3 regions of the Colwellia sp. KS18-150 genome follow, and region 1 is predicted to be linked to each of the others. Evidence: predicted binding sites of a transcription regulator. Region 1 holds the regulator's gene; each other region holds the start of a gene.
The links. Region 1 encodes FliA, which starts transcription of late flagellar genes. Its sites were predicted from a motif close to CTAAAGNTNNNNNNNNNNNNGCCGATA; they were not measured.
Positions count from the first base shown of each region.

Region 2: AC27IF_RS05520 (flagellin N-terminal helical domain-containing protein) is a predicted target of FliA. The motif match lies at 7,056-7,082, and genes of this name have one in related genera.
Region 3: AC27IF_RS02810 (HAMP domain-containing methyl-accepting chemotaxis protein) is a predicted target of FliA. The motif match lies at 6,465-6,491, and genes of this name have one in related genera.

Region 1 is NZ_BAAJMC010000007.1:42,541-50,765, forward strand. Features, by position in the region: gene flhB (flagellar biosynthesis protein FlhB) at 1-162, shown strand, start outside; gene flhA (flagellar biosynthesis protein FlhA) at 298-2,400, shown strand; gene flhF (flagellar biosynthesis GTPase FlhF) at 2,450-3,997, shown strand; gene AC27IF_RS10915 (MinD/ParA family protein) at 4,083-4,925, shown strand; gene AC27IF_RS10920 (RNA polymerase sigma factor FliA) at 5,020-5,739, shown strand; gene cheY (chemotaxis response regulator CheY) at 5,808-6,191, shown strand; gene AC27IF_RS10930 (protein phosphatase CheZ) at 6,283-7,026, shown strand; gene AC27IF_RS10935 (chemotaxis protein CheA) at 7,039-8,225, shown strand, end outside.
Region 2 is NZ_BAAJMC010000003.1:302-8,526, reverse strand. Features, by position in the region: gene AC27IF_RS05550 (flagellar basal body P-ring protein FlgI) at 1-623, shown strand, start outside; gene flgJ (flagellar assembly peptidoglycan hydrolase FlgJ) at 686-1,738, shown strand; gene flgK (flagellar hook-associated protein FlgK) at 1,784-3,754, shown strand; gene flgL (flagellar hook-associated protein FlgL) at 3,769-4,974, shown strand; gene AC27IF_RS05530 (flagellin N-terminal helical domain-containing protein) at 5,152-5,967, shown strand; gene AC27IF_RS05525 (flagellin N-terminal helical domain-containing protein) at 6,158-6,970, shown strand; gene AC27IF_RS05520 (flagellin N-terminal helical domain-containing protein) at 7,163-7,975, shown strand; partial or broken gene AC27IF_RS05515 (flagellar protein FlaG) at 8,089-8,225, shown strand, end outside.
Region 3 is NZ_BAAJMC010000001.1:600,020-608,244, reverse strand. Features, by position in the region: gene AC27IF_RS02835 (LPS-assembly protein LptD) at 1-2,268, shown strand, start outside; gene surA (peptidylprolyl isomerase SurA) at 2,333-3,634, shown strand; gene pdxA (4-hydroxythreonine-4-phosphate dehydrogenase PdxA) at 3,634-4,617, shown strand; gene rsmA (16S rRNA (adenine(1518)-N(6)/adenine(1519)-N(6))-dimethyltransferase RsmA) at 4,682-5,563, shown strand; gene AC27IF_RS02815 (symmetrical bis(5'-nucleosyl)-tetraphosphatase) at 5,569-6,405, shown strand; gene AC27IF_RS02810 (HAMP domain-containing methyl-accepting chemotaxis protein) at 6,640-8,225, shown strand, end outside.

The sequences.
Region 1 (8,225 bases):
TATACTGCGGAAGTTGATCAAGATATTCCTGAAGAGCTATTTGCTGCTGTGGCTCAAGTATTAGCCTTTATTTATCAGTTGGACTTACATAAAAGAGGTCGTGCTAAAAGACCTATCCCAATTGCGAAAAACTTACCTATACCAGACGACTTCAAGTACTAAGATCTTAAATCAAAGCATAAACAGCTAAACGTTTTATTTTAAGGTTTAAACTTCGCCACGAATTGATTTTTGGTATAGCTTTTGCAATTTCACAACTAGCGTCAAAAAATTATCATTAAGAGCTAGCAGTAACGAATGCAATTAACCACCTATATCAATCAATTTAAACAAACAAAATTAAGCCATTTTTCCGGTTTAGGTACGCCTTTACTCGTTATGGCTGCGCTCGGTATGGTGGTTTTACCGATGCCGGCATGGCTTTTGGATGTGCTCTTTTCCTTCAATATTGCTTTATCTCTGGTTGTACTTCTCATTACGGTATACACCCTAAAGCCACTCGAGTTTGGCTCGTTCCCATCTGTTATTCTTATTGCAACAATATTGCGTTTAGCACTCAATGTCGCCAGTACTCGTGTGGTTCTATTAGAAGGGCATGAAGGTACTGACGCTGCTGGTAAGGTAATTGAAGCTTTTGGCTCAGTGGTCATAGGTGGAAATTACGCTGTTGGTTTAGTGGTATTTTTAATCCTAATTATCATTAACTTTGTCGTTGTCACTAAAGGTGCGGGTCGTATTGCTGAAGTGACTGCTCGCTTTACTCTAGATGCAATGCCCGGTAAGCAAATGGCGATAGATGCTGATTTAAATGCGGGTTTCATCAATCAAGAGCAAGCTCGAGAGCGTCGAATTGAAGTGACCAGTGAAGCTGATTTTTATGGCTCAATGGATGGTGCGAGTAAATTTGTAAAAGGCGATGCAATAGCCGGTATTTTAATATTGTTCATCAATATTATCGGTGGTTTAGTCATTGGTATGGTGCAACATGATTTAACCTTTGATAGTGCGGTTGAGATTTATACCTTACTTACTATTGGTGACGGCTTAGTAGCACAAATTCCTGGTCTATTATTATCAGTAGCTACAGCGATAGTTGTAACCAGACAAAACACCTCCCAAGATATGGGAGAACAAGTAAGCAGCCAGTTAGGACAAGAGAAGTCATTATATATCGCAGCAGGTGTCATGTTCGTCATGGGTGTTATTCCTGGAATGCCACATTTTGTCTTTTTGTTTTTTGCTGCGGTTATTGCGGCTAGTGCCTATTTGGGTAGTAAACGTAAGGCAAATAAAGCCGTTGAAATTGAAAAGGTAGCTCAAGAAGAGCAAGCACAAAATAAACAAAAAGAAGAAGAAGTAAAAGAGCTTGATTGGGATGATGTGAATCATGTTGATGTAATTGGATTAGAGATTGGCTATCGATTAATTCCATTAGTGGATAAAGCGCAAGGTGGCGAGTTGCTTAGCCGTATTAAAGGGGTTCGTAAAAAGCTCTCACAAGAATTCGGATTCTTGGTACCTGCCGTACATATTCGTGATAATTTAGATTTAGATCCTAACAGCTATCAAATTTCATTGATGGGAGTAACGATTGGTAGCGCAGAAATCAGACATGATCAAGAATTAGCAATTAATCCAGGACAAGTCTTTGGGACCTTAGATGGGGTTGCTACTAAAGACCCAGCTTTTGGTCTCGACGCAGTTTGGATTAATCAAAATCAGCGTGAGCAAGCACAAACATTAGGTTATACCGTAGTTGATTCGGCAACGGTATTAGCGACTCATTTAAGCCAAATTCTAACGAATAATGCATCACAATTGCTTGGTCATGAAGAGGTTCAAAACCTACTTGATATGCTAGCAAAATCTTACCCTAAACTTGTTGAAGGTTTTATACCGGATACCTTAACGTTAGGCACCGTAGTAAAAGTACTACAAAGCCTGATGAATGAAGGGGTAGCAGTACGTGATATGCGCTCAATCGTACAAACACTTGTTGAATATGGACCTAAGAGTCAAGATGCTGAAGTATTAACGGCGGCAGTGCGCATTACTTTACGTAAATTTATAATTCAAGACCTAGTAGGCTCTGCTTCAGAGGTACCTGTCATAACCTTGGCGCCTGAGTTGGAACAAATGTTGCACCAGTCTATGCAAATGGCAGGTGATGATGGCGCGGGCATTGAGCCTGGTTTAGCTGAGCGTTTACAAAAATCACTTACTGATGGTGCTCAACAGCAGGAAATGGCCGGAGAAGCGCCAATATTATTAACATCAGGGATTTTACGTACCGTTTTAGCTAAGTTTGTAAAATACACTATTCCTGGCTTGCGGGTGATTTCTTATCAAGAAATACCTGATGATAAACAGATTAAAATTGTTAGTGCCATAGGGCAGTAAATAATAGCTTAAGTAACGAGCGAGTAAGTTACTAAATGAGAGGTTAGCTGTGAAAATTAGACGTTTTGTTGCCAAAGATATGCGTAGCGCATTAGCACAAATTAAAGAAGAATTAGGTGTAGATGCGGTTATTATGTCAAATAAGAAAATCCCAGAAGGGGTTGAATTAATGGCAGCTGTAGATTATAGCCAATCTGTACCTGAAGCTCAGGCTAGCATTGAAACAAGAGACGATCTTCCACGTGAAATGAGCAATGATGTCGTTAATATTAGTGCGCCTTCTACTTCTGTTCCCAATGCGGAAGAATCAGGAAGAACTGAGCCCAAAATCCCAATGGATAGTTTGTCCGCTTTATTAGGCCGCCAAGTGCAGCAACCTAAAGAAGTAAACCATACTATTGGTGATGAGCATAAAAGAAATGCCTCTGTAAACGCTGATGATGATATTGAGCAACAATTACGAAGCTTTACCGAAAGATTACGTCATTCAAGTCCTGATGGGACGATACCTGCACCTGATGAAACATCTACTGCGCTAAATACAGAATCAATGCAAGTTAGTGAATCTGAGCAACATAGTTCAGTTGAAGCTCAGCAAATGGCTAAACAATTAAATGAACAGAAAAACAGCCAGCAACCTACAGAGCAAACGTCAGTAAACCAGCAAGATTTTGATAAAATTCAGCAAGAGATGGCTTCGATTAGACAGCTTCTTGAGCACCAAGTTTCTGGTTTAATGTGGCAAGACATGGCACAAAAAGATCCTCAAAGAGCCGTGCTAGTTTCTAGACTGTTAGCATTAGGACTGAATGAACAAATAGCGGATCAGATAGCGGGTTATATTCCCGCACAGCACCATGAAGTACAAGCATGGCAAGAGGCGACTAAGTTAATTAGCGAGCAAATAAATACCACACAAAATGATATTATTCAGCGTGGTGGTGTTATTGCCTTAGTTGGGCCAACCGGTGTAGGTAAAACGACAACAATAGCTAAGTTAGCCGCTCGATTCGCACAAATAAATGGTGCTGAACAGGTCGCTTTAATTTCTACGGATACTTTTAGAATTGCGGGATTTGAACAACTAGAAACATACGGTAAAATTATTGGTTGTCAGGTTAAACTTGCCAAAGATGGTCAAGCGTTAGATACACTATTACAACAGTTTAGCCAGAAAAAGTTAGTACTGATTGATACTGCAGGTATGGGACAAAGGGATATGCGATTGGCTGAAAATCTAGCCAATTTAGTCTCGAACACGCGGGTTAGAATTCGTAATTACTTAGTGATGGCGGCTAACAGTCAACAACAAGTTATGCAAGAAAATGTCGATCGCTTTAAAAAAGTACCATTATCGGGTTGTATTTATACTAAACTGGACGAAAGTGTCAGTATTGGCGAAATAATTACAACTTCAATTCAAAATGGCTTGCCAATAGGGTATCTTACTGACGGACAAAGAGTGCCTGAAGATATTAAAGTTGCAAATGCTGAAAAATTAGTTACGCTTGCTGATAAAATGGCAAGTAAGTCAGCGAAAAATACCTCTTATTCAACTGCTCGGCCAATGCCAATAGCACCAGCCGCAGTTATATAAACCGAGATATAAGTTTTATTAATTGTAGTTTTCTTCACGGCTGTAAAGAAGTAATATAATAAGAATTATCAAAGAAGTAACGTTAATGGCAGATCAAGCGAGCGGCTTAAGAAAAATGCAGGACTTAAAAAAAGTTAAAGTAATCGCAGTTTCAGGTGGTAAAGGCGGTGTAGGTAAAACTAACGTATCGCTAAATACTGCTATAGCTTTAGGTCAACAAGGCAAACGAGTTTTAGTGCTAGACGCTGACTTAGGTTTAGCCAATGTTGATGTGATGTTAGGGCTTAGAGTTAAACGTAACCTATCTCATGTGTTATCAGGTGAATGTGAGCTTGATGATATAATTATTACTGGTCCTAGTAATATTAAAATTATTCCTGCAACTTCCGGCTCACAATCAATGGTCGATTTAACACCATCAGAGCATGCAGGGTTAATTCGCGCGTTCAGTGAAATGCAAACTCAGTTTGATGTACTCATCGTTGATACAGCAGCGGGTATTTCAGATATGGTGTTGAGCTTTACTAGAGCATCGCAAGATGTGATGCTAGTTGTTTGCGATGAGCCTACGTCTATTACCGATTGCTATGCGCTGATGAAGTTATTAAGCCGAGATCATGGCGTGTTTAAATTCAAAGTGGTTGCCAATATGGTACGTACTCCTAAAGAGGGGCAACAACTTTTTGCAAAACTAACCAAGGTAACTGATAGGTTTTTAGATGTTGCGCTTGAATTAGTTGCCGTCATACCTTTTGATGAAAATATTCGAAAATCAGTACGAAAACAACAGGCCATTGTTGAAGCGTTCCCTGAGTCACCTGCAGCTAAAGCTTTTAAAGGCTTAGCAACCAAAGTGACAAATTGGCCTATTCCTAAACAAGCCTCAGGTCATTTAGAGTTTTTTATTGAACAATTACTTGATTATTAGTCATTGATTCACCACCCTTAACAGGGTAGATATATTAAACTGAAAACGTAACCATTTTAAATAAACTATAAATTTTGAGTGAGAACGATATAACGTGGCAAAAGCTAATGCTTATAACAATCAAATTGATAAAACGGTGTTATTAGAGCAGCATACCGTCTTAGTCAAACGTATTGCTTACCATTTATTAGCAAGATTACCCGCCAGTGTTATCGTTGACGATTTAATTCAATCGGGAATGATAGGTTTATTTGAAGCGGCAAATAATTTTGATAATACCAAAGGTGCAAGTTTTGAAACCTTTGCTGGAATCCGTATTCGTGGTGCAATGTTAGACGAAATGCGCCGTGGCGATTGGACTCCTCGCTCTGTGCATAAAAATAGTCGCATGGTAAGTGAAGCGATAAAACAACTAGAGGCTGAATTAGGCCGAGATGTTACCGATATAGAAGTGGCTGAAAAACTTGATATTTCATTAAATGAATACCATCATATATTAAGCGAGGTTAGTACAGGAAAAATACTCGGTATTGATGATCTTGGTGTTAGTGAAGATGCTATCAATTTTGATGAATCATCTCACTCAGATGATCCATATCAAGACATTGAACATAGTGCTTTTAAAAAAGGCCTTAGTGAGTGTATTTCCTCTTTACCAGAGCGTGAAGCTTTAGTACTGTCACTGTACTACGATGAAGAATTAAATTTACGGGAGATTGGCCAAGTTCTTGACGTGAGTGAATCACGGGTCAGTCAAATACATAGTCAAGCAATGCATCGTTTAAAATCACGTATGCAATCTTGGCAAAGTTGAGTAGAATAAGTAGTAACTTAGTAATATATATATTAATTTGAAACTTGAATGTTTCGCCGGAGGGTGCCTTGGATAAAAATATGAAAGTGCTTGTAGTTGATGATTTTTCAACAATGAGACGAATAGTGAAAAATTTGTTGCGCGATTTAGGGTTTACTAACATTCAAGAAGCTGATGATGGTAGTACTGCTTTACCTATGCTTCAAGGTGGCGATTTTGATTTTGTCGTTACCGATTGGAATATGCCTGGCATGCAGGGAATTGACTTATTAAAAGCTATACGTGCTGATGCAAGTTTATCGCATATTCCTGTATTGCTGATCACTGCTGAAGCTAAAAAAGAGCAAATTGTTATGGCTGCTCAAGCAGGTGTTAATGGCTATATTGTTAAACCATTTACCGCAGCAACGCTAAAAACGAAACTAGACAAAATTTTTGAACGTTTAGCTTAGTTTTTGTTTTTATTGGGGAGTTTCCTAAAGGTAAATGAAAATTTCCCGATAAAACAAAGTAATGCTTTGGTTTAATAGTTAAGGACTTTGCATGAGTATCGCAATGATGGGCCGTGTTTCTTTAGAGCAGGCTAAATCTTTGGTTGAGTTTTTAGAAACTGATCAGCAAGACAAAGCGGATGCGCTTGTTGCTGAAATTCAAAACCCAATCAACTCAGAATTATTTGCTGAAATAGGTAAGTTAACACGTCAACTTCATGACTCGTTAACAAATTTTCAGCTAGATTCCCGTTTAAATGACTTAGCAACGGCCGATATTCCGGATGCTAAAGAACGATTGAACTATGTTATTACTCGCACAGAAGAAGCGGCTAATAAAACCATGGATGCGGTTGAGTCAATATTCCCGGTAGTGGATAACATTGCTGACCAAGTACGTGCAGTTAATCCTGCGTGGACTAAGCTAATGAATAATGAAATTGACTTAAAAGAGTTTAAAGATTTATGTGGTGACATTGATACTTTACTGCTAACAACAGGTAAAGAAACTCAACATATCCATAGCTTAATGACTGACGTATTAATGGCACAAGATTTTCAAGATTTAACTGGCCAAGTTATCCGCAAGGTAATTGATCTAGTACGTGAAGTTGAAGATAGTTTGATCAATATGTTAACTGCATTTGGTATCACTTCAGGAGAAGGAGAAGAGCAATCAACTCCTAAAGTAGGTGAAAACCTTGTTGAAGGGCCAATAGTTAATACCGAAAATAGAGATGATGTTGTTGAAGATCAAGATGATGTAGATGATCTTTTATCAAGCCTCGGTTTTTAATAGGAGTTACGAATGTCTTTTGAAGCTGATGAAGAAATTCTACAAGACTTTTTAGTTGAAGCGGGTGAAATACTTGAATTGCTTTCAGAGCAATTAGTTGAACTTGAAAATGATGTTGATAACGCTGATTTACTTAATGCAATTTTCCGAGGCTTCCATACCGTAAAAGGTGGAGCAGGATTTCTTTCATTAACGGAATTAGTTGATGTTTGTCATGGCGCAGAAAATATATTCGATTTACTTCGTAACGGACAACGTTCAGTTACTGCAGAATTAATGGATACTATTTTATCTGCGCTTGATACTGTTAATGACATGTTTGCTTTGGTACAAAACAGGGAACCATTGGTTGCTGCAGAGCCTGCATTACTTGCTGAGCTCAACCGCCTAAGTGTTCCTGAAGGACAAGAAACAGCATCACAGCCTGAAGCCGTAGTTGCAGTGCCTGATGTACCTGAGCCTGTAATTGAAGCCGCTGATGCTAATGATGAAATGAGTGAAGACGAATTTGAGCGTCTTTTAGATGAATTACATGGTGGTGGTTCACCCAGCACTGTTGAAGCACCTGCTGCAGTTGCACCAACGAGCACGAGTTCTTCGGCTGATAATTCCGATGAAATTTCTGATGATGAATTTGAATCACTGCTCGATGAATTGCATGGCCAAGGCGCATTTTCTGCTAGTTCTGGCAACTCGGCGGTGACAACCTCTTCATCAGATGAAATAGGCGATGATGAATTTGAAAGCCTGTTAGACGAATTACATGGTAAAGGCCAAGCACCTAAAGCAAGTGAGCCTAGCCCAGTTACACCTCCTGTTGCAGCAGCAAAAGTACCGACATCGAAACCTTCACCTGCTCCACAAGCTTCCACGACTGCTAAGCCGGCAGCTAAACCTGCTAAATCTGCGCCAAGCAAAGGTAAGGCTGCCCAACCAGCCGCACCGCAGGGCGAAACTACCGTTAGGGTTGATACTAAACGTCTCGATAAAATAATGAACATGGTTGGTGAGTTAGTGTTAGTGAGAAATCGCTTAACAAGTTTAGGTTTAACTTCAGATGATGAAGATTTAAATAAAGCCGTATCAAATCTAGACGCAGTAACCACTGATTTGCAAGGCGCGGTAATGAAAACCCGCATGCAGCCAATCAAAAAAGTATTTGGCCGTTTTCCACGTGTTGTACGTGATTTAGCCCGAAG
Region 2 (8,225 bases), on a different contig from region 1:
TTAATACGCCAACAGTGGGGCGTATTGCTAATGGTGCTACGGTTGAGCGTGAAGTTGAGTCGCCTTTTGGGCAAGGGGACTATATTACGTTTAATTTACAGCGCTCTGACTTTACTACAGCAAAGCGCTTGTCAGATACGATTAACGATCTTATTGCCGGCTCTGCGCGAGCGATAGATGCAACCTCAGTGCGAGTTACTGCCCCGCGTGATATCGCTGATCGAGTCAGTTTTTTATCGGTATTAGAAAATTTAGAATTTGAGCCAGACTCTAGCTCAGCAAAGATTATTGTTAACTCTCGAACAGGTACCATAGTTATTGGCTCAGAAGTGCGATTATTAGCTGCAGCCATTACTCATGGTGGTATTACCGTCTCTATTAATGAAGTGCAAAATGTTTCACAGCCGAATGCTTTTGCTGAAGGTGAAACTGTAGTAACTAATGAATCTGCGGTTAATGTAACCCAAAGCGACGCTCGTATGTTTGTTTTCAAACCGGGTGTCACCTTAGACACATTAGTACGAGCTATCAATGAAGTGGGTGCTGGGCCAGGGGATGTTATGGCGATATTAGAAGCACTTGATCAAGCGGGGGCTATTCGCGGCGAACTCATCATTATTTAAGTTATCTCGACACGTTTATCGTGCGGGTTAACTGATATTATGACTACAGGCTGGATCTAATAATGGATACTAACTTTAAACAAGCCCAAAACTTCCTAGAAATTAATGGCTTGAACTCAATTCGCCAACAATCAAAGTCGGCAGATGGTGATGCTAAAAAAGCGGCTTTGGAAGAAGCTGCTCAGCAGTTTGAAGCAATATTTACGCAAATGTTGCTAAAAAGCATGCGTAAAGCACAAGAAGTGTTGGAGTCCGATAGCCCATTTAATTCTCAATCTACTAAATTTTATCGTGATATGCATGATCAGCAAATGTCACTTGAGATGTCATCTAATGGCTCTTTAGGTTTATCTGAGTTGATTGTTCGACAATTAGGCGGTGATAGCGACAACTTCACTCCAAGAACAGTACTTCGAAATGACGGTAATCTTGAGGAAGTTAAAAAGCTTGCTAAAGAAGATAAACTGAATTGGGAAAAAACACCGCCAAATGACGAATATTTGCAGACTTATTTGAGCCGAGCAAACTCTTCAGCAACTGATGAAACTACCATTCCATTTAAAGCTCAAAAAACGGCTGCGAAGACGAATGAAATAACTCTTGATAGCAGTACTCCTGCAAGCGTCAAATTATCCACGCCAAACTTTTCAGCGCCTAAAGATTTTGTTACTGCGTTAACTGAGCCGGCAAAAGCCGTGCAGGAAAAACTCGGTGTTCCATTTCAAGTGGTTATTGCTCAAGCGGCACTGGAAACCGGTTGGGGTCAAAAAATAATTAAACACGATGACGGCACTAGTTCAAACAATTTATTTAACATAAAAGCCGATAACCGCTGGGCTGGCGATAAAATTCAAAAAGATACTTTAGAATTTGAACAAGGCACTATGGTGAAAAAATCTGCGCCATTTAGAGCTTACCAATCATTATCTGAAAGTGTTAATGACTATGTCAATTTCCTCTCAAGTGGCGATAGATATCAAGAGGCACTTGAAAATCCTAGTAATGTGGAACACTTCCTGCAAGGAATACAAAAAGCAGGCTATGCGACAGATCCACAATACGCCAATAAAATTATGGCAACACTGCGTACAGTCTCAAATTTAATAAGTAAATAAATTGATAATAGGTAGTTCGCTACCTCTTATGTTGAGGCATTAATTATGACAGTAAGTTTATACCAAACCGGCGTGAGTGGCTTATTAGCTGCTCAGCAGCAGTTGGCAACAACAGGTCATAATATATCTAATGTTAATACTGAAGGGTATACCCGTCAACGAGCCGAGCAGAATGCTTCTTTAGGTTTAACTAGCGGCTCTAATTACATAGGCTCGGGCACTTACGTTCAAGATATTACTCGTCTTTATGATCAATTCTCCTATAAAGAACAATTACTTAATCAATCTAATTTAGGCAATGCGAATGCTTTAAATGGCAGCTTAAATCAGCTTAATGACATCATGAGCTATTCTGGTCAAGCCATCATGAATTCAGTGGGGCAATTTTATCAGGCCGTTAATGGCATTGCTGATAATCCAAGCGATTTAGGCCTGCGTAGCATCGTCTTAAATCAAGCAGAATCATTAGCCGCAGACTTCAACGCCTTGAATCAAAATTTTGATGATATTGAAAAGTCTATTAATGGCGAAATTGCTCAGGTTGCCAGTAATATTTCAGAGATCTCTATTGAACTTGCCAAAATTAATGAAACTATTTTACAAGCAAAAGATTTAACACAAGCAGGTCAGCCAAATGACTTGTTGGATAAACGCGATCAATTAATTAATGAATTAGGTCAATACACCAATGTGAATACCGTCGAAGATACTAACGGTGTGATGACTGTAATGATAGGGCAAGGAACTACACTGGTTGCGGGTATTACGCCTTTAACAGTTAGTGTTGATGCTGGTGATCCTGATCCTTTAAAAACTCAGTTACGTTTAGTTAGCCCTAATTCTAGTGTTTCCATCCAAGGAGATACGTTAGGTGGGGCGCTTGGTGGTGCTTTTGAATTTAGAGATGAGCATTTAACCCAGATTCGCAGTGAAATTAATCGGTTATCCATGGCTATTGCTTCTACGTTGAATGATAGCCAAGCCGATGGTTTAGATTTAAATGGTCAGCAAGGCGCTAATATTTTCAATGATATTAACACCTCACAATTGCAGCAGGGACGAGTACTGTCGCCATCAACTAATGGCGGTAATTTACAGGCACAGGTCAATATTACTGATGTTTCGGCCTTACCTACGGATGAATTTGAAGTGCGATATAATGGCACTGATTACATCATGACAAACATGACTACTAACGCGACAACTAACCTTGGAGCGCCGGGCGCGGGAACTTATACTACTCCCTTTGGTTTTGAGTTTATTGAAAGCAGTGGCGCACCAGCGAATGATGATTCTTTTGTCGTTAGGCCAACAGAAAATAGTGCTGCCTTAATGAATGTAACATTAACTGATGGCGCAGGTATTGCTGCTAGCTCTGCTGTAGAGATCACCCCGTCAGATAATAATATTAGCGCCGGTAAAATTGCTATTGTAGATATGTTTGACCCGTTAAGTGCACAAGCAGCAATGCCTATCCGTATTGATGTTTTAGAAAGCCCTGTCGGAACGTTTAACTACACTATTACGGATAACTTAGGGGCAACATCAGCCCCAATTGCTTATACACCACCGAGTCAAACCATTGACTTGCCGCCATTGCCGGCAACGGCAAGCTTTCAGGTGGAAATTTCTGGTACCCCATCAGGCTCAGCGCCTAGTGCCCCTGAACAATTTTTTATTGATGATGCTTTTGGTTTGGGTAATAACAGCAACATTGTTGCTATGGCTAAAACTCAAGAAGCTGGCGTGTTAAATGGTGGCAAAGAAACCTTTAGCCAAAGCTTAGCGATTTCAACTTCGGTTGTTGGCTCTAAGTCAAGCTCAGCAAAGCTAGTGGCTGAAACTGCAGAAGCACTGTATACCCAAGCATATAATCGCAATCAAGAAACATCAGGGGTTAACCTTGATGAAGAGGCGGCTAACTTATTGAAGTTTCAGCAAGCTTATCAAGCAGCGTCACAAATCATTTCAGTTGCCAATACTATTTTTGACACATTACTGGCAGCCGCTAGGTAAATAAGGAGTCATTTATGCGAGTCTCTACTCAACAGTTTTATTTTCAAAATGCTCAACAGCTGAGTAATAAACAGTCTGATGTTAATGATCAAATCCAATATTTAGCGAGCGGTAAAAGAGTGTTAACGGCGAAAGATGATGCTGTTTCTTATGGTACGTTAGCGGGCTATAAAGATGGCTTGGCTAATATTGAAAAATACCAACGAAACCTTAATCAAGCTGAAAACCGTAACAGCCTTCAAGAAGTCTCTTTCGCCAGTGCTGAAGATGTGATGCAGCAGCTTAAGCAATTATTCATTCAAGCTAATAATGGTACTTTATCTGATGACAGTATTAAGTCTTTAGCTGAGCTAGGAAAGAATACTCAGTCACAATTGCTCGATATTGCTAACACGCAAGATGAATCTGGTGATTACATTTATGCCGGTTATCAGGTTGACGTGCAGCCATTTACCTTACAGCCAGATGACTCTGTTATTTATCACGGTGATAGCGGTGTCAGAGAGCTGCAAATAGCTAAAAACGTGATGGTTGATATTAATCAGTCTGGTGATGATGCTTTTGAAAAAGTCCCTAATGATATTGGCGACTTTTCAGCAAATTATAATACTAATACTTCGGGTATTTCGGTTAACAAAGCTGTAATAGCTAATCCCGGCGCTTATGATACGGTTACTAACCCACCTGATTACAATTTCAATTTTGCTTCTGCAACAGACTTAACCGTGACCGATGGTAATGGTGCTGTTGTATTTAATACTACCACTTATGCGCCAGGGCAAACCGTTGCCTTTAATGGTGTTGAAGTGCAGATTAGCGGCAACCCGTTGCCGGGTGATGACTTTGATTTAACTCCGCAAGCCGATATCAGTATTTTTGACACGGTTAAAGCCGCTATCGACTGGATGAATGTTGGTGTTAACCCAGCCGATCCTGTTCAACATAAAGTTGATTACGATGTGATTTTAGGTCAATTAGATGAAGCCTTAAACCATATGACAGGCAGAAGAGCTGAAGCAGGGGTGAGACTTACGCTGATTGATAATCAAGAATCTAATCACCTAGATGCAGAGCTTTACCTATCTTCGGGGCGCTCTAACATTGAAGATTTAGATTTTGCTAAGGCTGTCGCAACGTTCGAACAGTCACAAGTGTCATTACAAGCAGCGCAGCAAAGCTTTGTACAAATTAAGAATTTAAGCTTGTTTAATTATTTGTAATGACCGTCAATTAATTTTGGCATGCAACATGCATTTAATATTTTGATAAGAATTTTAATAAAACAGTAAACGTTAAATTTAACTTAGTAGTACAAGTTAAACAGTAATTTAGAAAATGTGTGGTTCCCAAACGATTTTGTTATCTAAGAGCCACCCTAAAATTAGGAGATGATAACAATGGCTTTAGTCGTCAATAGTAATATCGCATCGTTGAACTCGCAGCGTCAATTGGCTCAATCTACCAATGATTTGACAACTTCATATGAACGTTTGTCTTCTGGTAAAAGAATTAACAGTGCCAAAGATGATGCCGCAGGTTTACAAATATCTGCACGTTTAACTTCACAAATAAATGGTTTAAATCAAGCTTCTCGAAACGCTAATGATGCCATCTCTTTGGCGCAAACCGCTGAAGGCGCGTTAGACGAATATACCAATACCGTTCAGCGTATGAGAACCCTAGCAGTACAAGCATCAAATGGTTCAAATACCGAGGTTGATTTAGCGGCACTTAACACTGAGTTTACAGAGCTTGAGCTAGAATTAGATAGAATATCTAACGACGCTAGCTTTGGTGGTGTAAATTTATTAGATGGTACCTATTCGGCTAACTTCCAAATTGGTGCTGATGCCGGACAAACTATTTCAATTACTATAGCAGCAAGCTTCTCTGCAACCGCGGTGGGTGCTGTCGGTAGTATTACTAGTTTCGATGGGGCGCAGTCAAGAATTACCAATTTAGATTCTGTGTTAGCGACAGTTAACAGTACGCGTTCTGATTTAGGTGCGAAGCAAAATCGTTTTTCAAGTGTAATCCGTAGTAATGAAAATGCCGCAGAAAACGTATCCGCGTCACGTTCACGTATCGAAGATGCCGATTATGCAGCTGAATCAGCAATGCTTGCTCGTAACTCAGTGTTACAACAAGCGTCTAGTTCAATGTTGGCACAAGCGAATCAGCAACCACAAATAGCGCTATCTTTACTTCAGTAATCTACTGAATTTATTGGCCTAAAGCCAATAATAAGAAAAGTAAATAATTAAAGCTTACTTTGTTTTTAACGAAGTAAGCTTTTTTATTTTAAAAAAGATTAAAGTTATTTTCAATGTGTCCGATAACTTAGTTAACAGCGGTAAATTCATTAGTCTATTTACTGTTTAACCTAACTTTGAGGGTATCGAGATGGCTTTAAGTGTAAATAGTAATATTGCATCATTAAACTCACAGCGTCAGCTGTCAAATTCAACTAATGAATTAAATACTAGCTACCAACGTTTATCATCAGGCAAGCGAATTAACAGCGCTAAAGATGATGCGGCTGGTTTGCAAATTTCTAGCCGATTAACATCTCAAGTTAACGGGTTAAACCAAGGCTCACGTAACGCGAATGATGCTATTTCTTTAGCACAAACCGCTGAAGGTGCACTTGATGAATATACCAATACTGTACAGCGTATGCGTACCTTAGCCGTTCAAGCATCTAATGGTTCAAATACCGATGCTGATTTAGTGGCATTGAATACTGAGTATAGTGAACTTGAGTTAGAATTAGACCGAGTAGCGGCTCAAGCTTCTTTTGGTGGTACTAATTTATTAGACGGCTCTTATTCAGCAAACTTTCAAATTGGTGCTGATGCAGGGCAAACCATTTCAATTTCAATCGCACAGAATTTCTCATCAACTAACATTAATGCTGCCGGCTCTATCACCAGCTTTAATGGTGCGCAATCGCGTATAACTGATTTAGATACTGTGCTTTCTACGGTCAACAGCACTCGTTCAGATTTAGGTGCTAAACAAAACCGTTTTTCAAGTGTTATTCGTAGTAATGAAAATGCAGCAGAGAATGTTTCAGCATCGAGATCTCGTATTGAAGATACCGATTATGCGGCAGAATCAGCGCAATTGGCACGTAACTCTGTATTACAACAAGCAGCTAGTTCAATGTTGGCGCAAGCAAATCAGCAGCCACAAATAGCTTTGTCGTTATTGTAATTGAGCTTTGATAAGTTGTTATATACTTTTAATACAACAACTTATCAATAATATGAAAATTAAATGAAAGAAATTGAAAATATTTCTAAAGTAATTTAAACGTTAACCGATAACTTAATTAGTAATCAATTTTGTTAACAACCAATTTTAGTTGTAAATAGAAAAACGGATAGAATCCAATAGGGGCATATCATGGCTTTATCAGTAAATAGTAATATCGCATCGTTAAACTCTCAACGTCAGTTGTCAAACTCAACTAATGAGTTAAACACTAGCTATCAACGTTTGTCGTCAGGTAAACGTATTAACAGTGCTAAAGATGATGCTGCCGGCTTACAAATTTCTAGCCGTTTAACTTCACAAGTAAATGGTTTAAATCAAGGCTCACGTAATGCCAATGATGCAATTTCATTAGCACAAACGGCTGAGGGTGCACTTGATGAATATACTAATACAGTACAACGTATGCGTACGTTAGCAGTACAAGCATCAAACGGTTCAAATACCGAAGCAGATTTAGCTGCACTTGATACTGAGTACACTGAATTAGAATTTGAATTAACGCGTATCTCTGAGCAAGCTTCATTTGGTGGTACAGCTTTATTAGATTCTACTTATTCAGCTAGTTTCCAAATTGGTGCTGATGCCGGTCAAACGATTTCTATTACAATCAGTGCTAGTTTCTCTGTTGCCGCAATTGGTGCAGCAGGTAACTTGACAACATTTGCTGATGCGCAATCAGTTATTACTAACTTAGATAGCGTTTTATCAACGGTAAACAGTACTCGTTCAGATTTAGGTGCTAAGCAAAACCGTTTCTCAAGTGTTATTCGTAGTAATGATAATGCTGCAGAAAATGTATCAGCATCTCGTTCACGTATCGAAGATACTGATTATGCTGCAGAGTCAGCAACGTTAGCACGTAACTCAGTATTGCAACAAGCAGCTAGCTCAATGTTGGCACAAGCGAATCAGCAGCCACAAATTGCATTGTCATTACTGTAATTGTGATGCCCTATAGGTAATTTAAGGGGCACTCAAAATGAGTGTCCTTTAGTCGTTTAGGGTTGCTATAACTAAATGGTTAGTTGTAGCTACTAAGTAGGTAGGGGTTTATTATGTCCACATCGGTAATAACGTCTCATGGTGCAGGTTTAAATGCAGATATCACTGCGCCGAGTCAAATAAACACTAAGCAAAACCGAAGTGAGTTAACAGCGAGCGAAGAGCCGCTTAAACAAGCCAATGGCAATTC
Region 3 (8,225 bases), on a different contig from region 1:
TTTTGTAGTGCTGTATTAGCTGCTCCAACCGAGCAACTGCCTGAGCCGATTCAGTTACAATGCCCAATGCCAACTTATACCCCTATTATTGATGATAGTTTAAAAGTCACCGATGATAGTATTCGCATTACCTCTAAATATTCGAGCATAGAAAAAGATCAAATAGCCAATTTTAGTGGCGATGTAATCTTAATTGATAGTAATCAAACGGTTACTGCTGATAATTTAGCATTTGATCGACTATTAATGACATTTAATGCTCATGGTAGTATTCATTACCAAAATAAAGCTATAAATATTTATGCAAGTGAGCTTAGCGCTAGTAAAGAAGATCAATCTAGTACTATGTTAAATACCTCGTATCAACTTTACGGCAATCCAGGACATGGTAGTGCCGAAGAACTGCAACTGAGTGCAAGCGAAGGGTTAAGCTTACTGTCTTCAACGTTTACCACTTGTCCCGGAGACAAACCTGACTGGCAAATTAAAGCCTCAGAAATAAAGATCTCCGCCGATGGTAGTGAAGGTGAAGCCTATCATGCACAAATAAGGCTATTTGATGTTCCGGTTTTATACTTGCCTTACTTTAATTTCCCTGTCTCAAAGCAGCGAAAAACTGGTTTCCTATATCCTAAAATGGGTAGCTCTAGTAATTCAGGGCTTGAGATTGAAGCACCTTTTTATTGGAATATAGCGCCAGAGATGGACGCAACCATTACGCCATATTACATGTCAAAACGTGGCACTCAATTAAAGACTGAGTTTAGATACCTCACGGGTGAACAAAATGGCAATATCAATTTAGAGTATTTGCATAAAGATAAAGCTATTAAGTCCAATGACGACGCTCGATACCTAGCTAGATTTCAGCACGTAGGTACCTTTTCAGATAACTTTAGAGCTTATGTTGATTATACGACTATTAGTGATGACAACTATTTAGTGGATATTGGCTCCAAGCAATATAATTCAAATGATGCTTACTTATATCAAATTGCTGAATTAGCGTATTTTGGTGAGCGCTGGCAAACTACAATGAAATTGCAAGATTTTGAAGTATTAGGTAGTCATGAAGCAAGCTATAAAACACTACCTCATGTGGAAGTATCGACTCAACAGCCACTGAATTTAATTGTACATCCAAGTTTACCTGGGCAGTTTGAACTTTATTCTGAATTAACCAGTTTCCAGCCTGAATTAAATGAACAAGTTAATGCTAATCGATACCATGTTGAAGCAGGACTTTCTTTTCCTATGTCTGCACCCGCTTGGTTTTTTAATTCTGAATTCAAGCTAATGCACACTTATTATCAACAAGATAATATTCAAATAGGCAGCGATCTTAGTGAAACAGTAAATCGTACGCTGCCAAAAGTTCGCTTTCATGGTGGAATTAACTTCGATCGAGATATGTCAATGTTCGGCAGCCAGTTTAGACACACGCTTGAGCCGCAACTGCAATATTTATATATTCCAGAAAAAGATCAAACTAATATCGGTTTATATGACACCACTAATTTACAAGATGACTATAATGGTTTATTTCGAGATAGAAATTATAGTGGTTTAGATAGAATCGCTGGTGCAAACCAGTATACATGGGGTATTACTAGCCGAATTCTTGACCAATCTAACCTAGAGATACTCCGTATCAGCTTAGGTCGAATTCAATATTTATCAAACAATAACACCTATGATGAAATTTTTAACTTCCAAGATTCAGAAACCACTAAAGGGCAACAATCTTCAGTAGCTGCCGATTTATTTTATCGATTAAACCATAAATGGCAAATCAGCGCCGACATTCAATATAATACTATTGATGACTACACCAACAAGGGTCAAGTTGCATTAAATTACCAAATTGATAAATATAATTCAGTTCAATTGAACCATAGGTACACTCGTAATGTCTCAGGTAATAGCTTAGAGCAAGCTTCGTTACTTGCGAATTTCGCCATTAACAAAGATTGGGCTTTTGTGGGTCGCTTAACAGAAGACTTGAAAAATAGTCGTAGTCTAGAAAGTTATGCAGGCTTTCAATATGAGAGCTGTTGTTGGGCACTACGTGTTGCCTATCATAGACATATCAATTCAAATCTAAGCGATGATGGCATATACAATGAAAACCGCGATGAATTTAACAGTGGTTTTGTGCTACAGTTCATCATCAAAGGACTCAATGGGAAGCAAGATCCCATTGGTACACAAGAAATGTTTAACGAAAGTATATTCGGCTATAAACGCCCTTATTACTTACAGAATTAGCAATATTCACCATCAATTGCTGAGCAATTTACCTATAATTTTAGTATTAGAAGATAAGTATTTCATGAAAAAATTAGTCAATAAAGTTACCTTAGCCAGTATATTACTAGTAAGTACATTAATATCCGCGCAAGCGAAAGAAGAACAATTAGACAAAGTTTCAGCCATAGTGAATGGCTCAGTGGTACTTGAGTCTGAAGTTCAAGATTTATTAAAAAACATTAAAGCGCAAGCTGCAAAAAGCCAGCAATCTCTGCCTTCAGATAAAGCATTACGCACGCAAGTCATGGATAAATTAATTAATGACAGCCTTGTGTTACAAATTGGTGAACGTATGGGTGTACAAGTAAGTGATGCTCAATTAGATCAAACCATAGGCAATATGGCACAAGAGAATAAACTAACCTTGTCACAATTTCGTGAAGCAATCATAAACGACGGCAATGATTATGAAAAATACCGTGAGAATATTCGTACTGAAATAATCTCTGGTGAAGTAAGCCGTAACTCAGTAAGACGTCGAATATATGTTTCTCCACAAGAAGTTTCAAACTTACTCGATTTAATGAAAGAGCAAACCAACAATGATGTTGAATATCATATTGGGCACATCTTAATTGAATTTCCTACCGATGCTAATCAAGAAGAAATGACCGCAGCAAAAGATCGTGCTGATAAAGTTATTGAATTACTTAATACCGGCTCAGACTTCACTAAAATAGCTATAGCATCTTCTGGTGGTGCCAATGCACTTGAAGGTGGTGATTTAGGTTGGAAAAACATTAATGAAATGCCAACATTATTTTCGGAGTTGATTGATGGCAAAGATAAAGACACAGTCGTAGGGCCAATTCGTACAGGTTTAGGATTTAGTATTGTTAAAGTACTTGATATTCGTGGCCGTCAAGTGGTCGAGGTAGAAGAAGTTCATGCTAGCCATATCTTGATCAAACCATCGATTATTTTAAGTGAAGCTAAAGCCGAAGAACAATTACAAGGATTCTTAGATCAAATAGATGCCGGTGAAGCTACATTTGAAGACCTTGCCAAAGAGTTTTCTGAAGGCCCTACATCAGTACGTGGTGGTGATTTAGGTTGGGCTGATCCAACAAGTTATGATCCTGCATTTAAAGAGGCACTTGCCACAATGTCTAAAGGCGAGTATCACAAACCATTTCGTTCATCATTTGGTTGGCATATAGTACAACTTCACGACAGACGTATGGTGGATGCCACCTCTCAAATGAACCAAAATCGTGCTCATCAAATTCTCTATAACCGTAAATTTGGTGTTGAGAGTGCTCGCTGGATAAAAGAAACCCGCGATGAAGCCTATATTGAGATTTTCGAACAGGACAACAACTAATGAGTAAGCGTATTGCTATAACGCCTGGTGAGCCAGCCGGCATAGGACCAGATTTAGTCATAGCTATTGCTCAACAAAGTTGGCCTGTACAGATTGTCGTTGTTGCCTCAAAAGCTCTTATTGAAGCAAGAGCAAAACAGCTTAATATCCCGGTCACTTTAAATGAATATGACGCTAAAAGCGAAGCTACGCCACAGGAAGCAGGTAGTTTAACGATATTAGACATCCCCCTTGCAACCTCTTGTGTAGCAGGCGAACTTGATACTAATAACGGTGCTTACGTCGTTGATACGCTAAAAGTCGCTAGTGATAAAAATATGTCTGGTGAATTTGATGCTATTGTTACCGGGCCTGTTCATAAAGGATTAATTAATAAAGCGGGTATCCCGTTTAGCGGTCATACTGAATATTTTGCCCATCAAGCTAATTGTTCTGATGTTGTGATGATGCTAGCTACAGAAGGATTACGTGTAGCATTAGTCACTACACATATCCCACTCGCGTATGTATCTAAAGCGATTACTTATGAACGATTACAAAAAGTCACGCGCATTTTGCACCAAGATTTAAAAACTAAATTTGGTATCGCTGCACCGAAAATTTATGCTTGTGGCATAAACCCTCACGCTGGTGAAGATGGTCATTTAGGCAGTGAAGAAATTGATACCATGATCCCTGCATTCGAAGAATTACGTTCAGAAGGTATGGATATCATAGGGCCACTACCTGCCGATACCATTTTCCAAGAAAAATACCTCAAAGAGGCTGATGCTATTTTAAGTATGTATCATGATCAAGGTTTACCGGTTTTAAAATATAAAGGTTTTGGCTCCTCCGTAAATATCACTTTAGGTTTACCTTTTATCCGTACCTCTGTTGATCATGGCACCGCACTTGAATTAGCAGGAAAAGGCCAAGCAGACTCTGGCAGTATGATGGAAGCCATGAAAAGTGCTATCAATTTAGCCAATAGCAGTAAATAAAATATCAGCCTAACGTAAAGCTATTAATAAGCACATTACGAAAACGAATTGTAAAAGAGATACTATGAATAGCAAAACCCACTTAGGTCATCAGGCTAAAAAGCGCTTTGGTCAAAATTTTCTACACAACGACTCTGTAATCAGTGACATTGTTGATGCCATCAATCCGGAGCCAGGTGAAAACTTAGTCGAAATTGGGCCTGGACTAGGCGCACTAACGGAGCCAGTAGTGGAGCGCGCTGAAAAGCTTTCGGTAGTTGAACTAGATAGAGACTTAGCGCATCGCCTACGTCATCACCCATTCTTAGCTCCTCATTTAACGATTTATGAAATAGACGCTTTAAATTTTGATTTTGCTCAGCTTGCAGAAGATAAGCCTCTGCGTATATTTGGTAACCTGCCTTATAATATATCTACGCCTTTAATCTTTCACTTGTTAACTTTTAAAGATAAAGTAAAAGATATGCATTTTATGCTGCAAAAAGAAGTGGTTGAGCGTATGGCAGCAGGTCCCGATAGTAAAACTTACGGTCGGTTATCTATCATGACACAATATCAGTGCCAAGTATTACCTGTGATGGAGATTGGTCCAGAAGCATTCAAACCTGCTCCCAAAGTAGACTCTGCGATTGTTCGCTTAGTACCTCATAAAGAGATTGCTAACCCAGTAAAAGATATTAATGCTCTGAATACTGTTTGCTTAACCGCTTTTAACCAGCGCAGAAAGACTATCCGCAACAGTTTTAAGAAGCTGATTAATGTCGAGCAACTTGAATCACTTAATATTGATGCCAATTTACGTCCTGAAAATCTGTCATTAGATGATTACATTAAACTGGCAAATTTTGTCACTGATAATCCACTAGAAATTAAAGATGATGACAAAAGTCAGTTATCCAGAAAAGCACTAAAAGCCGCACAGCAAAAGGCTAAAGCTAAAGGCTAATTGTCATGGCTATCTATTTAGTAGGTGATATTCAAGGCTGTTATCAAGAGCTAAAAGCATTACTTAGCCAAGTTAACTTTGACAAAAAAGTAGATCAACTCTATGTCGCGGGTGATTTGGTAGCACGAGGGCCTGATTCTTTAGCAACATTACGATTTATCAAATCACTTAATCAATCTGCCAATGTGGTATTAGGTAATCACGATCTTCATTTACTTGCTGTTTATGCCGGTATAAAAAAAGTAAAAAAACAAGATAAGCTTGCAAAGCTTCTTGAATCAAGTGATGTAGCAGAGTTAATGCAATGGTTAGCCCAGCAGCCTTTATTACAACAGATAAATGGTGAAAATGCTTATATGAGCCATGCCGGCATATCACCACAATGGCAGTTAAATGAAGCGATTACACAGGCTAACTCTGCCCACAAAAAACTTTGCTCCAACAAACAAGAATATTGGCTCAAGCAAATGTATGGAGAGCGACCGAATGACTGGCAACAAGCAAAAACCGAAGAAGAAAGGTTTCGCTATACCATTAATGCTTTTACTCGCATGCGCTATTGTGATGAAAAAAAACATCTAGAATTTGAACAAAAATCATCGCCAACTTGTTTGTCGATTCCCCAGAATAAAAACAAGTTACTCCCTTGGTACGAGTTATCAAGTGAGATTAACACCACAACTTGGGTATTTGGTCACTGGGCCGCTCTGATGGGTAAGTGTTCACATAACAACATTTACGCTCTTGATACTGGCTGTGTATGGGGTAATCATCTCACATTATTACGTTGGCATGACAAGAAAATATTTATTGAGCCTGCACATAAAATTGCACCTATGTAGCGATTTAAGGGTGAAAAACTTATTCAGCTTGATATACTCCTCATAACTCTGAAACATTATTAAACATATTCAGTGTTCGGCCGATAAGTAATAGGCGACTTTAATAGCTTTAAATGGACAAAAAGCTTACGCAAAAGAAAAAATATAAACTAACATAATAGAATAATCCCTTCTTTTAACTAGACGTTATTCTAATAATCAATGCATTTGCTTTTTAACTAACTGGTGGTATTTATGAATTTAACTGTAGCAATGAGAATTATTGGTGGCTTTACCATTATCTTGATACTACTTGTTTTAACTAGTGTTATTTCTTGGGTTAACCTAAATACCATTAGTGACTCAACAGAACAACAAAACCAATTAGCGATCCCTACATTAAAGGGCAGTAATCAATTAACCCTTGAATTAAATAAGATGGCCAATCTTACGCTAAAGGGCTTTTACGAAGCTCAGTTGGATACGCTTGATGAAAATTTACAAGCGTTTAATGTTGTTAATACGCAATTTTCACCAGCCTTTAAGCAATTAAAAACCTTAGTGCAAAATGAAAGCAACCTGATCACTAACTTAAATAAAGTAACCAGTATTTATACTAGTTTTGAACAAGGTGCGTTATCAGTATTTGAAAATAGAAAAACGTCTATCGAACAAAAAAATGCATTAACTGAAAAAGTAAGTGATTTAGAAGAAAAAGCAGATGATGCGGTAACTCTTCTACTCGATTTAGCTGATCATGATCTGGCTGATAGTAAATTACAACGTGCAATTAGCTTAAGTGAGCAGCTAGAAAATCAATTTAACAGTATTGTGTCATCATCTTTTGAGTACCGTGATACGTTAGCTGATACCACAGCAGAGTTAATAGAAAGTGAAATATCATTTAGCTTGGAAGGAGCTCAAGGCTCTGTAAAAGATATTATCACTGAACTTCAAATGAATAACATTGATGATGTTGCAGAAGACTTAGCAGCTTCGTTTACTGACCTTGAAGATTTGCTTTCTGAAAGTACTGGTATAATCTCTCATAAACGCTCGCAATTATCTGCAAACCAGCAAGCTAAAAATATGCTTAAAGCAGTTGAAGATAATACTAAGCAAGTTAATAAAATATTAGATAAGCAGGTTGAATTAGCTAATCAAACGACCATGGAAGCAAGTGAACGAGTAAAAGGTTCAGTTTCAAGTGGTAATACGCAAACAGCGATTATCATGGCCGTTTCTATCATTATCGCTATCGTAATCGCTCGATTTACTTTAATTAGTATTACTCGCCCGTTAGCACGTGTAAATGACATGCTTAACATTGTTGCTTCTGGTGATCTTTCCCGCAAGCTAGATGAAAGTGGTCAAGATGAGTTTGCACAACTAGCTAAAAACTGTAATTTGTTAATTGATAGCTTAAGAAACTTAATTGAGGGCATTGTAAATCGCTCTTCTCAACTTGCCGCCGCCGCAGAGCAAACCTCAGCTGTAACAGCAGAAAGTACAACGGCAATTGAAGAACAACGCAACCAAGTTGAACAAGCAGCTTCTGCAACAACAGAAATGAGCAGTACTGCTCAAAGCGTACTATCTAGTGCTAATGATGCATTAGGTGAGATCAAGCATGCTGATGATGAAGCTGAGCGCGTTAAAACTATTTCAGGTCGCAATAGAAAAACCATCGAACAGCTCGCTGGTGAAGTGCAATCAGCAGCACAAGTTATTAACCAGTTACAACAAGACAGCGCTTCTATCGGCGGTATCTTAGATGTTATTCGTGGTATCGCTGAGCAAACTAACCTCCTAGCATTAAATGCGGCTATTGAAGCTGCACG